Regions from separate parts of the Pantoea deleyi genome, predicted to be linked through region 1. Evidence: predicted binding sites of a transcription regulator. Region 1 holds the regulator's gene; the other holds the start of a gene.
The links. The regulator LexA, encoded in region 1, represses DNA repair genes until DNA is damaged. The targets are predictions, from matches to a motif close to TNCTGTATGTACATACAGNA.
Positions count from the first base shown of each region.

Region 2: a site for LexA is predicted at 2,818-2,837, ahead of uvrB (excinuclease ABC subunit UvrB). Genes of this name have one in related genera too.

Region 1 covers NZ_CP071405.1:3,747,253-3,751,679, forward strand. Annotated here, with positions in the region: gene zur (zinc uptake transcriptional repressor Zur) at 1-23, shown strand, start outside; gene J1C59_RS17620 (CsbD family protein) at 77-289, opposite strand; gene dinF (MATE family efflux transporter DinF) at 450-1,772, opposite strand; gene lexA (transcriptional repressor LexA) at 1,873-2,487, opposite strand; gene J1C59_RS17635 (diacylglycerol kinase) at 2,593-2,961, opposite strand; gene plsB (glycerol-3-phosphate 1-O-acyltransferase PlsB) at 3,090-4,427, shown strand, end outside.
Region 2 covers NZ_CP071405.1:2,785,232-2,789,658, reverse strand. Annotated here, with positions in the region: gene bioC (malonyl-ACP O-methyltransferase BioC) at 1-544, shown strand, start outside; gene bioD (dethiobiotin synthase) at 541-1,212, shown strand; gene J1C59_RS13120 (ABC transporter ATP-binding protein) at 1,298-2,020, opposite strand; gene uvrB (excinuclease ABC subunit UvrB) at 2,914-4,427, shown strand, end outside.

The DNA.
Region 1 (4,427 bases):
AAAAGCGGGGAAAACGGGGATAGGTGTCAGCGCCTGAAGCGTGTTCCGGTGAGGGCTCACCGGAACAGAGGGTCGATTACCAGCGGTGATCTTTGTTGTGCGTTTCCCAGTCCGTTACTTCGCGCTCTGCTTCATCTTTTGCATAGCCGTAACGCTCCTGAATTTTACCTACCAGCTGGTCGCGTTTACCTTCGATCACCTGCATATCGTCGTCGGTCAGCTTGCCCCATTTCTCTTTCATCTTGCCTTTGAACTGCTTCCAGTTGCCGCTCGCTTCGTCTTTATTCATGGCAGACCTCCAATCCTCGGGGTTTAATTATCTGGCTACTCGTCATAACCTCGATACAAAGCGCTACTTAACTGCGCCGTATGAAGTTAATTGTAGTTGCTTTATTCCGGGACTCAGAATAATACAGAATTATCTGTATACCTCTGTGAGCACGACTGAATCAGGCTTCAAACCAGCTGTTGTGACGCCAGTGCCTGCGCCAGATAAGCCAGAGCGTCAGGCCGCGCAGCACCAGAAAAACGGTTACCGCCAGCCACAGTCCATGGTTGCCCAGCAGCGGTACGCTCAGCAGCGTCAGGAAGTAGCCCGCGGCGGCCATCACCATGCTGTTGCGCATCTCGCGACCACGCGTGGCGCCGATGAACATGCCATCCAGCAGATAACACCAGACGCCCGCCAGCGGCAGTATGACCTGCCAGACCAGGTAGCGATCGGCGGTCTGTTGCAGCGACGTCAGCGAGGTCAGCAGCGTCACGATCTGCGGGCCAGCGATCGCATAGACCAGCGAGAAGAACAGCGCGACGGCCACCGCCTGACGACAGGCGGCGTGCCAGACACGCAGCAGTTTACTGCCATCTTTTGCCCCATGCGCCTCACCGGCAAACGCCTCTACCGCATAGGCGAAGCCATCCAGTGCGTAGGCGGTGAAGGTAATGAACATCAGTAACACGGCGTTAACCGCGACCACATCGGGGCCGAGCCGTGCGCCGAGCACGGTCAGCGACGCGAAACAGAGCTGCAGCATCAGGGAGCGCAGCATGATATCCCGGTTGAGGCGCAGCAGCCGGGCACTGTCGCCGCGCCAGCTCTGTTTCAGCAGGGCTGGCGTGATGCCGTGCAGTTTCAGCACCCGCCAGACCATGATGCTGCCGACGCCCAGCGTGATGTATTCGGCCAGCGCCGTGGCGGTGGCCGCACCTGCGACACCCCAGTGCAGCCCCATGACCAGCCAGAGATCGAGCACGATGTTCACCAGATTCCCTGCCACCAGCAGGATCACCGGCGCGCGCGCATACTGCACGCCCAGCAGCCAGCCCAGAATGACCAGATTTGCGAGGGTGGCCGGCGCGCTGAGCCAGCGGATCTGAATAAATCGCGCCGCCTGTGCCAGGACCTCGGGACTGCCGCCGACCAGCTGCGTCGCCAGCCGGATAATCGGATAGCGTAAGGCGATAAACAGCACGCCAGCCAGCAGCGCAATCATCAGCGGCTGAACCAGCGCCCGCGCCAGCGCCGTTTTGTCGCCCGCACCCAGCGCCTGCGCCGTGAGACCGGTGGTGCTCATCCGCAGAAAAAGCAGCAGCATAAAGAGGAAACTGGTGACGGTGGTTCCGACCGCGACGCCGCCAAGATAGACAGGGCTGTCGAGATGACCAATAACTGCGGTATCGACCACGCCCAGTAAGGGCACGGTGATATTTGAAAGGATCATCGGCAGCGCGAGCCGCCAGAGATTTTTATCGGTTGCCGTGATAACGCGCATTCGCCGTTCCGTGCTCAGTGTCGCTGCGCAAAGAGGGCCGCGACAAAATTAGGGCAGACAGAATAGCATCAGAGAGGGCGAATGCACGCAGGCAGAGAAATCAGAGCCACTCGCCGTTGCGAACCACGCCCACCGCCAGACCTTCAATGGTCAGCGACTGAGCACGGGTATCAACCACGATCGGGTCAAATTCGCTGTTCTCAGGCAGCAGATGGACGATAGCCCCCTGCTTTTTCCAGCGCTTCACCGTGACTTCATCATCGATGCGCGCCACGACGACCTGACCATTACGCACATCCTGGGTTTTATGCACCGCGAGCAGATCGCCATCCATAATCCCGATGTCTTTCATCGACATTCCGCTGACGCGCAGCAGGAAGTCAGCCGACGGCTTAAACAGGCCCGGATCCACCTTGTAGTGGGTTTCAATATGTTCCTGCGCCATGATGGGCTCACCGGCAGCAACCCGGCCAATCAGCGGTAAGCCTTCTGAGGCTTCTTCTTCCATCAACAGACGGATGCCGCGCGAGGCACCGGACACGATCTCGATGACGCCTTTACGCGCCAGCGCTTTCAGGTGCTCTTCTGCCGCATTCGGCGAACGGAATCCCAGCTGCGCGGCAATCTCGGCACGCGTAGGCGGCATGCCCGTTGAAGTAATATGGTCGCGAATCAGGTCATAGACCTGCTGCTGCCTGCTGGTTAATGCTTTCATCCCGCCCCCTGGTTGTTTATACAGTCGCTGTGAGTATATACAGGTATTGGCGAAATGGAAACCGATTGTCCCGCAAAACGCGGCTTCCGACGCGATATGGAACGCTTATCGCAAATGTGTCCAGAGCAGCGCGATCCAGACAAACAGAGCCAGTAGAATGCTGATCAGCACCGCGGCCGATCCCATATCTTTCGCCCGACCGGCCAGCGGATGATGCTCCTGACCGATGCGATCGACCACCGCTTCAATGGCACTGTTAAGGATTTCGACAATGACGACCAGCACTACGACACCAATCATCAGGATGCGGGAGACCACATCCACGTCCAGCCAGCAGGCGATGACGATGGCGGCCAGCGCGGCCAGCGCTTCCTGACGAAATGCCGCTTCATGCTGCCAGGCGGCACGCAGCCCCTGCCATGAGTAACCTGCGGCTTTAACTATTCTGATAAGTCCGGTGGCATTATTTGCCATGATGGGGGAACCCTTTCATCGTATTGACGTCAATGTCTGGGCTGCGTGCAATTGGCACCACCACAGATCTTCGCTGCACTTTCTGGTATGCTTGCGGCGCTTTGCTAACAAGAGGCTTCATGTTGTCTATGTCAGGTTGGCGTAAACTTTATTACAAACTGCTTAATTTACCACTGTCGTTTTTGGTAAAAAGTAAGGCCATTCCGGCCGATCCCGTTTCAGAACATGGTCTGGACCCGACCCGACCTATTATGTATGTTTTGCCTTACGATTCGAAGGCTGACTTACTGACTTTGCGCGCCCAGTGTCTGCGACATCATCTGCCCGATCCGCTCTCTCCGCTGGAGATTGACGGCGCGCTGCTGCCGCGTCACGTCTTTATTCACGACGGCCCGCGCGTTTTCCCCTATTTTGTGCCCAGCGTCGAATCCGTGAAAATCTTTCACGACTACCTCGACCTGCATCGAAACAATCCCACGCTGGATATTCAGATGCTGCCGGTCACCGTGATGTTTGGCCGCGCACCGGGACGTGAAGTTCAGGGTGAGGCAACGCCACATCTGCGCGTCCTGAACGGGGTACAGAAATTCTTTGCCGTCATCTGGCACGGGCGCGACAGTTTTGTCCGCTTCTCGCCGACCGTTTCGCTGCGCCGCATGGCCACCGAACACGGAACGGACAAGTCGATCGCCCAGAAGCTGGCCCGCGTGGCCCGTATTCATTTTGCCCGTCAGCGGCTGGCCGCGATTGGCCCGCGCTTACCGGCGCGTCAGGATCTCTTTAATCGTCTGCTGCAATCCAAAGCGATTGAGAAAGCCGTCGAAGATGAAGCGCGCAGCAAAAAAATCTCCCACGAGAAAGCGCAGCAGAATGCCATCGAGATGATGGAAGAAATTGCGGCCAACTTCTCCTACGAAGCGATTCGTGTGACTGACCGGGTGATGGGCTGGCTCTGGAGCCGCCTCTATCAGGGCATCAACGTCAACGGCGGCGAAAAAGTGCGTCAGCTGGCGCAGGATGGCCATGAGATCGTCTATGTGCCCTGCCATCGCAGCCACATGGATTATCTGCTGCTCTCCTATGTGCTCTACCATCAGGGGCTGGTGCCGCCGCATATCGCCGCCGGGATCAACCTTAACTTCTGGCCGGCAGGCCCGATTTTCCGTCGTCTGGGCGCATTCTTTATCCGTCGTACCTTTAAAGGTAACAAGCTCTACGCCACGGTGTTCCGCGAATACCTGGGCGAGCTGTTTACCCGCGGCTATTCGGTTGAGTACTTTGTCGAAGGGGGCCGTTCACGCACCGGTCGCCTGCTGGACCCGAAAACCGGCACCCTGGCGATGACGCTGCAGGCGATGCTGCGCGGCGGAAATCGTCCGATCACGCTGGTGCCGATCTATATCGGCTATGAGCATGTGATGGAAGTGGGCACTTACGCCAAAGAGCTGCGCGGCGCGGCGAAAGAG
Region 2 (4,427 bases), 960 kb from region 1:
GGATCTCTCTGTACAGATGCTGCAACAGGCGCGGGACAACGATGCCGCGCAGCACTATCTGATCGGGGACATCGATGCGCTGCCGCTGGCGGAGAACTCGACGGACGTGGTGTGGAGCAATCTGGCGGTGCAGTGGAGTGACGATCTGCCCGGCGCGCTGGGCCAGTTCCGGCGGGTACTCCGGCCCGGCGGCGTGCTGCTGTTCTCCACGCTGGGCGACGGGTCGCTGCAGGAGGTGCATGAGGCCTGGTCACATCTGGATGCCATGCCGCACGCCAACCGCTTTCTCAGCGAGCCGCAGATTGCCGCAGCCTGCCACGCTCAGCAACTCTGCTGCACCTCGGAGCGGGTGACGCTGCACTTTCCCGACGCACTCAGCGCGATGCGATCCCTGAAGGGGATCGGGGCAACCCATCTGCATCAGGGGCGCGACGGCCAGATCTTAACCCGACAACGTCTCAGCCAGCTGGAGGCGCACTGGCCGCGCGATCGGCACGGCTATCGTCTGAGTTACCATTTAATCTATGGAGTAACCGCATCATGAAACGCCTGTTTATTACCGGAACTGACACCGAAGTCGGTAAAACGGTCGCCAGCGGCGCGCTGCTGCAGGCCGCCGCCGCCGCAGGCTATCGCTGCGCGGGCTACAAGCCGGTGGCCTCCGGTTGTGAGCTGACGCCGGACGGCATCCGCAACAGCGATGCCCTGGCGCTGCAGCGCTACAGCAACGTGCCGCTGACCTATCAGCAGGTCAATCCGATGGCGTTTATGGAGCCGACCTCACCGCACATCGTCAGCGCCGAAGAGGGCAGGCCGATCACCCATCTGGCCCTGTCGGCCGGGCTGGCGGCGCTGGAGCCGCTGGCAGACTGGATTCTGGTGGAGGGCGCGGGCGGCTGGTACACGCCGCTGTCTGAAACGCATACCTATGCGGACTGGGTGGTCAGCGAACAACTGCCGGTGATTCTGGTGGTGGGGATTAAGCTGGGCTGCATCAACCACGCCCTGCTGACCGCAGAGGCGATACGGGCGCGCGGCCTGCCGCTGCTGGGCTGGATCGCCAACACCGTCGAGCCACCGGGCAGGCGCTATGCGGAGTATCTCACCAGCCTGAAAAACCGCCTGCCGGCCCCCTGTCTGGGCACGCTGCCCTGGTTCACCGAGGCGGCGCAGCAGGCCGACTGCGGTCACTATCTGACACTGCCGGAGTAAGCGCCGGGTCAGCCTTTCATCGTTCTCCGGCGTGCGCAGCACACCCTGTCCGCCAGGCTGTGCTGTGCGCTCCTGCGCCGGCCTGTCAGGCCACGGTCAGCCATTTATCGACGGTGTGGTCGTCCAGCTGCGCCATGCTGCCCTGCGCCACGTTACGGCCACGGTGCAGCAGCAGAAAATAGTCGGCCACCCGGCGGATCAGCGACAGACGCTGCTCCAGCAGCAGGATAGTCAGCCCGTAGTCCAGGTTAAGCCGGCGGATCAGGTTACCCATCTCCTCTTCCAGCCACGGTGACATGCCGTCGGTCGGCTCATCCAGAATCAGCAGCTTGGGCTGCAGCACCAGCGCGCGCGCCAGGGCCAGCTGCTGCTGCTGATCGATGGGCAGATCGCCGCTGCGCTGCTGGCGCAGTGAGTAGAGCGCGGGAAAGAGATCGAAGACCATTTCGGGAATGGCGCGGTGGCGATCCTGCTGGCTGGCACCGGCCAGCAGCGCAATCAGCAGATTATCCTCCACGCTCATCTGGGTAAAAATATGACGCCCCTGCGGAACATAGCCAATGCCCATCTGCGCCCGCTGTTCAGCCGGTTGCAGCAGCAGATCTTCCGGCGGGGAGCCATCCTCTTTCCAGGAGATGGAGCCGCTGTTAATCGGCAGCCTGCCCATAATGCAGTTCACCAGCGTGGTTTTCCCCATGCCGGGCCGACCCAGAATGCCGGTGCAGGTGCCAGGCGACAGGTCCAGGTCCACATCCCACAGAATATGGTTCTGACCGTAAAATTGATTGACCGAACGTAAACTCAGCATCTGACACTCTCCTTCCCGATCATTAGCCTGATTGCTTCCGCTCTCTGTCGTCTGGCAACCCAGTCATCAGCAACGGTCGTCTTGCCATTGCCGCTTCGCGCGCACAGATTCCGGTGGCGCGATGAGATGCTGCAATTACCAGGCCAGATCTGAAAATGGCCCTGTTTTGCGGCGGCGGCGGCCTGCTTCCGGAAAGAAAGGTGAGAAAAACTTATCAATTTCCCACGGCAACCACGCGCCTGCACTTTTGCAGTGCTGCGAAGCACTGTTTCTGGTGCAGGCGGGCGGTGAAGAAGCAGGACATCTGATTAAGAATCTTAGTGGATTGGTGAAATTTTGCGTGACGGGCCAGGCGACAGCGCAAAATTGCAGAATTATCCGTCACTGACCCGCGCGAAATTTAACGCAAAAAAAATTATTTTCGGGGCCGCGGGCGGGCAGGGAAAAATTATACACAGCTGATGGCGGCGGGGCTGCCGTCACTTATCCACCATTCCTGTGGATAACCTTGTGCATTAGGTCATGAAAACCAGTTGGAAGCGAGGAAATACGGGGCCTGGTAACATAATGATGAGAATCTGGCCTTATAGCCTTACGCTAATAAAATCAGTTGGTTATCAAAAAACAAGCCTGCAAATTCTCTGTCAGGTAACCGAACTGTAATTTTATGACGTTCTATTGACAAATGTTAAATCCGATCCTCTCCTGGGGATAACCTTGCGCAACAAACTTTGCACCGGGTCAGCGTCATTGCCGAGGCGGCAATGATCGCGCCTCTCGCCTCCACATTGCACCATTACTGTTTTTATATCCAGTATTTTTTTCTGGCAAAATCACCATAGCAGAGTAAAATAAGTGCCTGCCCGCCGACTTCTCCAGCAGGAACTGCATTCATGAGTAAAGCCTTTAAATTGAACTCCGCCTTTAAACCTTCGGGCGACCAGCCTGAGGCGATCCGTCGCCTGGAAGAGGGGCTGGAGGATGGACTGGCCCATCAGACGCTGTTGGGGGTGACCGGTTCCGGCAAGACCTTTACCGTCGCCAACGTGATTGCCGACCTTAATCGTCCGACCATGGTACTGGCACCGAACAAGACGCTGGCGGCCCAGCTCTACGGCGAGATGAAAGAGTTTTTCCCGGATAACGCCGTGGAGTTTTTCGTTTCTTACTACGACTACTATCAGCCGGAAGCCTACGTGCCCAGCTCCGACACCTTCATCGAAAAAGATGCGTCGGTGAACGAGCACATCGAGCAGATGCGTCTCTCGGCAACCAAGGCGCTGCTGGAGCGGCGCGATGTCATCGTGGTGGCCTCGGTTTCGGCGATTTATGGTCTGGGCGATCCCGATCTCTATCTGAAAATGATGCTGCACCTGACCCGTGGCATGATCATCGATCAGCGCAGCATCCTGCGTCGCCTCTCCGAGCTGCAGTACACCCGCAACGACCAGGCGTTCCAGCGTGGTACTTTCCGGGTGCGCGGCGAGGTGATCGACATCTTCCCGGCGGAATCGGACGATATCGCCCTGCGGGTTGAGCTGTTCGACGAAGAGGTGGAGCGGCTGTCGCTGTTTGACCCGCTGACCGGCCAGGTTGATTCGGTGGTGCCGCGCTTCACGATCTACCCCAAAACGCACTACGTGACGCCGCGCGAACGCATCCTGCAGGCGATGGAGGAGATCAAAGTGGAGCTGGCGGATCGCCGCCGGGTGCTGCTGGAGAACAACAAACTGCTGGAAGAGCAGCGCATCACTCAGCGAACCCAGTTTGACCTGGAGATGATGAGCGAGCTGGGGTACTGCTCGGGCATCGAAAACTATTCGCGCTACCTCTCTGCGCGCGGACCGGGCGAAGCGCCGCCGACGCTGTTTGACTACCTGCCCGCCGATGGCCTGCTGGTGGTGGATGAGTCCCACGTTACCATCCCGCAGATTGGCGGCATGTACAAAGGCGACCGGGCGCGTAAAGAGACGCTGGTGGAGTATGGTTTCCGCCTGCCGTCGGCGCTCGATAACCGTCCGATGAAGTTTGAAGAGTTTGAGGCGCTGGCCCCGCAGACCATCTACGTCTCGGCGACGCCGGGCAAATATGAGCTGGAGAAATCGGGCAACGAGGTGGTGGATCAGGTGGTGCGTCCGACCGGCCTGCTGGATCCGATCATCGAAGTGCGGCCCGTGGGCACCCAGGTCGACGATCTGCTGTCGGAGATCCGCCAGCGCGTGGCGATCAACGAACGTATCCTGGTGACGGTGCTGACCAAGCGTATGGCGGAAGATCTTACCGAGTATCTGACCGAACATGGCGAGAAGGTGCGCTATCTGCACTCGGATATCGACACCGTCGAGCGTATGGAGATTATCCGCGACCTGCGTCTGGGAGAGTTTGATGTGCTGGTCGGCATCAACTT